Gloeocapsopsis sp. IPPAS B-1203: one gene and its partner. The protein of the gene in region 1 interacts with the protein of each later gene in a pairwise test. Links are inferred from orthologs where the notes say so. Each region holds a gene or a part of one and is shown on either strand. Other genes may lie near its edges. The genes, in order: def and CSQ79_RS19155.

Region 1 (3,312 bases):
AGCTATTGATCCTAATATTCGAGGAATCAATAGTTGGAAACCAACAAGTTCACCCACACCACCCTGAGCTGCTACACTGCGAGTAATTTCTGGAACATATTGCCTCAATGTTTCTACCAAAGTAAAGCTCATAGCGGAAGCTGTACCTAGTAAAATTCCGTCTAACGGTTCTGCAATACCAATGCGTTCTCGCCACGGAGATTGCAAACGTCTTCCGATGATATAAGCCCAAAGTACTGGTAACGCTTTAAGCAGTTCTTCCATCAATCCAGCACCAAAAAACATCCGTATCAATAGTTCAGGGAAGCTTACGGATTCAGCAGTTAAAGGAATCTGACCAGGAAGTAGTCTACGAAAAACAAAAATAAATAACGGTAAAATAGGACTTAGTAAAATTAGCAGAGAAGCGATCGCGACTCCTAAAATTACCCACCAAGGCTTACGCTTACCACAAAGCTGATAAACGAAGTAATAAGCAGCACCCGCCAGGTAGATTGCAACAAGTATCTGATTAAAGTATGCTGTTTCAGGTCTGCCTACCGTGGCAAACATCAAAACAACAAAGATAACTGTGAGTACTCCTGGAATGAGATATGCCTTACTTGTTAAATCCTTTGCCGTAGCTGCAATGGGAAATAACTGAGTAAAGCTGACTGAGTGTTCTGAAGATGAAGTTTCAATGAGTTGCGGTGTTTCTTCTGGAGTAGATTGTAGTGTGTGTTGAATATGAGTTGTATATTCAAAAACAAATTCGGCGCCGTTATATCCCAGCGTAATGCGATCGCCTGCGCGCAACTCTTGACATCGCTCCAAACGACGTCCATTGACGTAAGTACCATTGGCACTATTTAAGTCACAGACAAGCCAACGCCGTTGAATGCCACTATTCAACATTGGTCGGAAAACTACATGACGGCGAGATACCATGCCATAAATACTAGAATCTAGTATGATCTGACAACTATGGTCGCGCCCAACAACAACCTCTTGAGTTCTAGAGAGGGGATAGCGACGACCAATATCTGGTTCCCCTACACTGTTACGAGGTAATTGCTGCAAAAATCCCTCAGTGTCTTGTCCGGTCATGAGTTGGAATACGGTGTTGGCAACAGCATACAGCAGTTATGACTGACTGCGATCAAAATTGCCATAGTTGACTCACTACTGATGTAGTAGTGAGCTTATCCATAATTGAGGATGCTACCTAAATTGCCTAAGGCTTCTACTTACTGTTTGCAGCATTGGTATCACGCACCGCGGCATAAAACAAAAAGCCCGTTAGAGGAATACTCATTGCTAGAATAACACTTGTCACAGTTACTCCTAAATCTGGCTGCCCAGAAGAAAGTTCAAACACTGAACCTACTCCGGCGATCGCTGCTATGCATGAGCCACCAAGAAATAGCCCACTTTTAGGGGTCATTGTATTCATTTTGTAATTTTCCTAAGCGAATGGTTTAACAGCTTTTGCCGAGAAGCCGTGCTTTGATAGCTCAGCATTCAGTGCGATTTGATTTTCTACTCGATCAACAAATAATACTCCATTGAGGTGATCGATTTCATGTTGAATGCAACGCGCTAATAACTCATTAGCTTGTAATGTCCGAGGACGTCCGTTTTCATCCTTGTAGCTAATTTCAACAACTTGAGGACGTACAACATCCAAATAAACGCCAGGAATACTCAAACACCCTTCTTGCATCACGCACAGTTCTGGGCTAAGTTTCTTAATCGCTGGATTCACTAAAATTAGTGGGGGGTTGGCTGGGTTGTCTGGTTCGCAATCGATAACAATGACTTGTTTTTGAACTGCTACTTGCGGTGCTGCTAAACCAATACCATCTGCACTATACATTGTTTGCAGCATTTCTTTGGCAAGGAGGCGAAGTTCTTGATCGACTTTCGCAACTCGCTTAGCCGACTGGCGTAAAGCGCGATCGCCTAAGAATCGAATATCTAATGGAGGGTTTTTTAATTTTTGTTTTTCAACAACAACTTCAGAAGGCATAGAATTGTAACTCGCTTTTTTCCGCTAATCTCATTTTTATTTTATCAAGCCGCGATTCTCTCCATTCTCGCTTGTTCTCAAGAGAAATATCATGTGGATAACAGAATTTCGCTCAATTGCTTTCTCTTGGGATCTTGCTTGATACATAGTTATGCTGCCTGAGTTGTTGCTTGTGCCAGTAGCTTGAAGCTTATCCGGTGGTATTCAATCTCAAGCTACTGCAATGTTTTTGTCGAATAGTGTTTTGAAGGATTTAGTTGGGCGATCGCAGAGCGAAATTCCTAAAATAAACCAAGAGTCAAAGATTGATCAATTGGGAAAATAGCACCAATTCCCAACCAGAACGTGACTAAAATGCCAAATAAAAAAACAATCGTGGCAATTGGGCGGCGAAATGGATTTTGAAATTTATTGACACTCTCGATAAATGGAATACATATTAGCCCCAATGGAATAGAAACCATTGCCACAATGCCCAATAGTTTGTTAGGGACAACGCGAAGAATCTGAAAAACTGGGTACAGATACCACTCTGGAAGAATCTCTAGTGGAGTGGCAAAGGGATTAGCAGGTTCTCCCATCATAGCTGGATCAAGTACTGCCAAACCTACACATAAAGCCAGAGTTCCAAGTATGACTACTGGAAAGATGTAAAGGAGTTCATTCGGCCATGCAGGTTCTCCGTAGTAGTTGTGCCCCATTCCCTGCATCAGCTTTGCCCGTAGTTTTGGATCGCTTAAATCAGGCTTCCTAGAAATTCCTGCCACAGCTTAGCTCCTTCTTCCTCAAGTGGTGTATGTTCAGGTACGAAAACTTTGCAGGACAAATCATCCCACCTTGCTTAAGCTGGTTGAGTTAAATCTTCCTCAATTAGGGAGACAAGTTTGTCTCCTGCAAATTGCTGCTAGTATATCCCTATGGAGACAAGTTTGTCTACTTTGCTATGGTAACTTCCGAATCGAGTGCTGCCCGTCAGCAAATCTTAGAAACAGCCTCACAACTCTTCTACCAAAAAGGTATTCAGAATGTTGGTATCAACGAAGTCGTTGCTACATCAGGAGTTGCGAAAAGAACTTTATACAGACATTTCCCCTCAAAAGACGACTTAATTCTCGAAGTCATGCAATATAGAGCTAAGCAGTGGTTAAGCTGGTTTGAAGACGCCGTCACTAGCAAAGGTGGCACAGCTAAAGAGCGGCTTCTTGCAACTTTTGATGTTCTTCAGGAATGGTATGCTAATCCTGACTTCCGAGGTTGCCCTTTCATCAATGCCGTTCTGGAAATAGCAGATGCATCTCATCCGG
Region 2 (3,302 bases), on another replicon or contig:
ATTTAATATTTAATTATACTTAATTTATCTTTCAACAATTAGATTTCAAGCCTATTTCTATTAGTATTTTATTGAGCTTTTGACTAACTTCATTTGCTTCTTCATGTAATGGCAAGCGTGTTGAGCCAACTTCCCAACCTTGAAGTTTAAGTGCTGCTTTTACAGGAATTGGATTGGTTGTAACAAATAGAGCTTTGAATAAGGGAAAAAGTTTCAAATGAATTTGAGTTGCTACTTGAATTTGTCCTGTAGTAAAAGATTGAATCATTTTTTGGAGTTGTGTACCCACTAAATGACTAGCAACACTAACAACTCCACTCCCGCCAACTGATAACAAGGGTAACGTTAAAGAGTCGTCACCTGAGTATAGTTTAAATTCACTTGAAGTCAATCGGCGAATTTCACTAGCTTGGTCTAGATTACCACTTGATTCTTTGATCCCTACGATATTTTCGACTTCTGCCAAACGAGCCACCGTTTCTGGTTGTAAGTTTTGCCCAGTGCGTCCAGGCACGTTGTATAAAATAATCGGCAGTTCAGGACAAGCTTGAGCAATTGCCTTGAAGTGCTGATAGATACCGGCTTGTGGTGGTTTGTTGTAGTAAGGAACAATTTGTAAAGATCCATGTACTCCTATTTTAGCGGCTTTTTCTGTAGCTGCGATCGCTTCTTTAGTTGAGTTAGAGCCTGTTCCCGCCATAACCAAAGCTTTTCCTGCTACTGCTTTAAGGATGACTTGAAATAATTCATATTCTTCATCCCAAGAGAGAGTGGGTGATTCTCCGGTAGTACCACAGACGACTAGGGTATCTGTACCGTTTTCCGCTAGATACACTGCCAATTGCTCTGCCACGGCATAATTCACGTTGCCATCTTCCTTGAATGGCGTAACCATAGCCGTCATAACGCGTCCAAAGTCTATCACCCTTTAACTCCTCATTGAGTAGCAGTCCATATCTTAGCAGTGTGTTAGTTATTAACTATGGTCACTGGTTGTTGGTTTCCAGAGGTTGGTTGTAGCCAATCGTTTTTAATCAATAGTTCGGCAATTTGTACCGCATTGAGTGCTGCACCTTTGCGGATCTGGTCTCCACAAATCCATAGTTCTAAACTATGAGAATGCGAAATATCTTGGCGGATGCGACCTACTAAAACTGGATCGCGCCCTGTCGCTTCAATTGGCATCGGAAAATAGTTTGCTTTCCAATCTTCCACAATCTGCACGCCAGGAGCTTCGCTTAAAATTTCCTTTGCTTCCTGAACACTCATCGGTGTCTCAAACTCTAAGTTAATCGCTTCTGAGTGCGCGCGTAAGACGGGAACCCGAACACAGGTTGCCGTAACTCGAATATTTTGGTCGTCAAAGATCTTGCGAGTCTCGTTGACCATTTTCATTTCTTCCTCGCAGTATCCCAGTTCATTGATAGGAGAGTTATGAGGAAAAAGGTTAAAAGCTAATGGGTAAGGCAAAACTTCTGCTGTTGGCGTTTCACCATTGAGTATCGCCTGAGCTTGAATTTTTACTTCCTCCATCGCTCTTGCTCCAGCCCCACTTGCCGATTGGTATGTTGCAGCAACGATGCGCTGCACTCGTTTGACTTGATGTAACGGCCAAACAGCAACTGTCATCAAAATAGTTGTACAGTTAGGATTAGCAATAATACCTTGGTGGCTAGCAGCAGCTTGCGGATTTACTTCAGGAACTACTAGAGGGACGCACGGCTCCATACGAAAAGCACTGGAATTATCAATAACAACTGCACCAGATGCCACAGCTTTTGCCGCCCAAGCTTTTGAGGTAGAACCTCCAGCCGAAGCCAAAACAATATCTATATTATTGAATGAGCGATCGCTCACTGGTTCTACTACAATGTTTTCTCCCTGAAACTGTAAACTTTTGCCTGCGCTACGAGATGATGCTAGTAATTTCAAATCAGCTACTGGAAGATTTCTATTAGCCAACAGATCTAGTAATTCTGCACCGACAGCACCTGTCGCACCTAAGATTGCAACACGATATGATTTTGTCAAACTTTCCTCCTTAAACAAAATTATTTGATTAACTTATCTTTATGCTAAAAAATAGATACTTTTTCTAATCTTAAGATTTACTTATTTAGTTTCTTATCCATTTTGATGACAACTAATAACTTTTTTAACTAACAACAATATATTTTTAATAATCAAACAATTCTTAATTATCTTTAAATTTAGTATGCAAAATTGGATATCATACTTTTTATTTTAAACTAATTTTAACAATTTAGATGGCGCTTCTGCTGTTGTGCCAGTTAACAAAAGTCATAGTTCCACTGCAAGATGAATTTAATTGAGACACGCGAAATGAAGTCACTAATGTACAGATAATACGTACGTACTTTAAACCCTAGATGCCCTTGAGCTTATACTGTACATAATTGCTACTGACACCATCATAAGTAGCTGTAACCTTGTCAGATGCTTTAATCTAAGATGTCATGCTTGGACAGCGAATAGTGTTATTTATAAAGTGCCAACCAGAATATCACACTACAGAACCTAATTAAGACAGGTGAGTAAAGCACTTTTTTATTTAGACAAAAAGTAATGCGATCGCCCACAATTTATATTCTGGCACTATCTGGCATAGACTAAGCTTAAAGATAGAATAGTTCAATGCTCAAGAGCAAATCCTAAAGTAGCAATTAGTTCAGTCTTGCTTGAGTAGTCAAATTGTTCGGAAATACAAGCGCAAAATGAAAGTCACCCAGGAAAAACTTCCCGCTAGTCAAATTGGTTTGGCTATAGAAATTTCAGCAGAAAAGTCTCAACAGACCTATGACCAGGTCATTCAAAAACTAACGCGCACAATGAATGTTCCTGGGTTTCGCAAGGGAAAAGTACCGCGCCAAATCTTGCTTCAGCGATTAGGTTTGGTGCAAGTCAAGGCAGCTGCCTTAGAAGAACTTATTCAAACGGGAATTACTGAAGCAATTAAGCAAGAAGATATCCAAGCCATTGGTCAACCGCAGCTACGCTCCTCGTTTGAAGAATTGATCGCTCAATACGAACCTGGACAAGCCTTACAGTTTTCTGCAGCAGTTGACGTCCAACCAGAAGTAAATCTTACCCAATACACCGATTTGCATGTTAAAGCTGAGGAAGTTAAGTATAATCCTGAAAAAGTCGATAATTTACTGGCAGAGCAACGCAGTGAAATGGCAACTCTGATTCCAGTAGAAGGAAGAGCAGCACAACTTGGAGATGTTGCTATAGTTGATTTTAAAGGCTATCTAGCTCAAGAGGAGGAACAGGAGCCACAA

The links.
Region 2: the proteins of def (region 1) and CSQ79_RS19155 interact in binary tests that used the Escherichia coli proteins (3 or more experiments, as listed by UniProt). The link is inferred for Gloeocapsopsis sp. IPPAS B-1203 from one-to-one orthologs.

Annotation. Positions count from the first base shown.
Region 1 is NZ_PEIG01000001.1:161,354-164,665, forward strand. What follows is about bases 227-3,208. They hold def (peptide deformylase), read right to left. Parts: upstream 2,009-3,208; coding sequence 1,445-2,008; downstream 227-1,444. Other genes in these bases: CSQ79_RS00760 (PrsW family glutamic-type intramembrane protease), read right to left, coding at 227-1,086; CSQ79_RS00765 (hypothetical protein), read right to left, coding at 1,223-1,432; petD (cytochrome b6-f complex subunit IV), read right to left, coding at 2,290-2,775; CSQ79_RS00780 (TetR/AcrR family transcriptional regulator), read left to right, coding at 2,952-3,208. In the rest of the region: more of CSQ79_RS00760, read right to left, coding at 1-226; more of CSQ79_RS00780, read left to right, coding at 3,209-3,312. UniProt on the Escherichia coli protein: Removes the formyl group from the N-terminal Met of newly synthesized proteins. Requires at least a dipeptide for an efficient rate of reaction. N-terminal L-methionine is a prerequisite for activity but the enzyme has broad specificity at other positions.
Region 2 is NZ_PEIG01000011.1:159,737-163,038, forward strand. The notes cover bases 1-2,972. They hold CSQ79_RS19155 (aspartate-semialdehyde dehydrogenase), read right to left. Parts: upstream 2,032-2,972; coding sequence 970-2,031; downstream 1-969. Other genes in these bases: dapA (4-hydroxy-tetrahydrodipicolinate synthase), read right to left, coding at 32-925; tig (trigger factor), read left to right, coding at 2,736-2,972. In the rest of the region: more of tig, read left to right, coding at 2,973-3,302.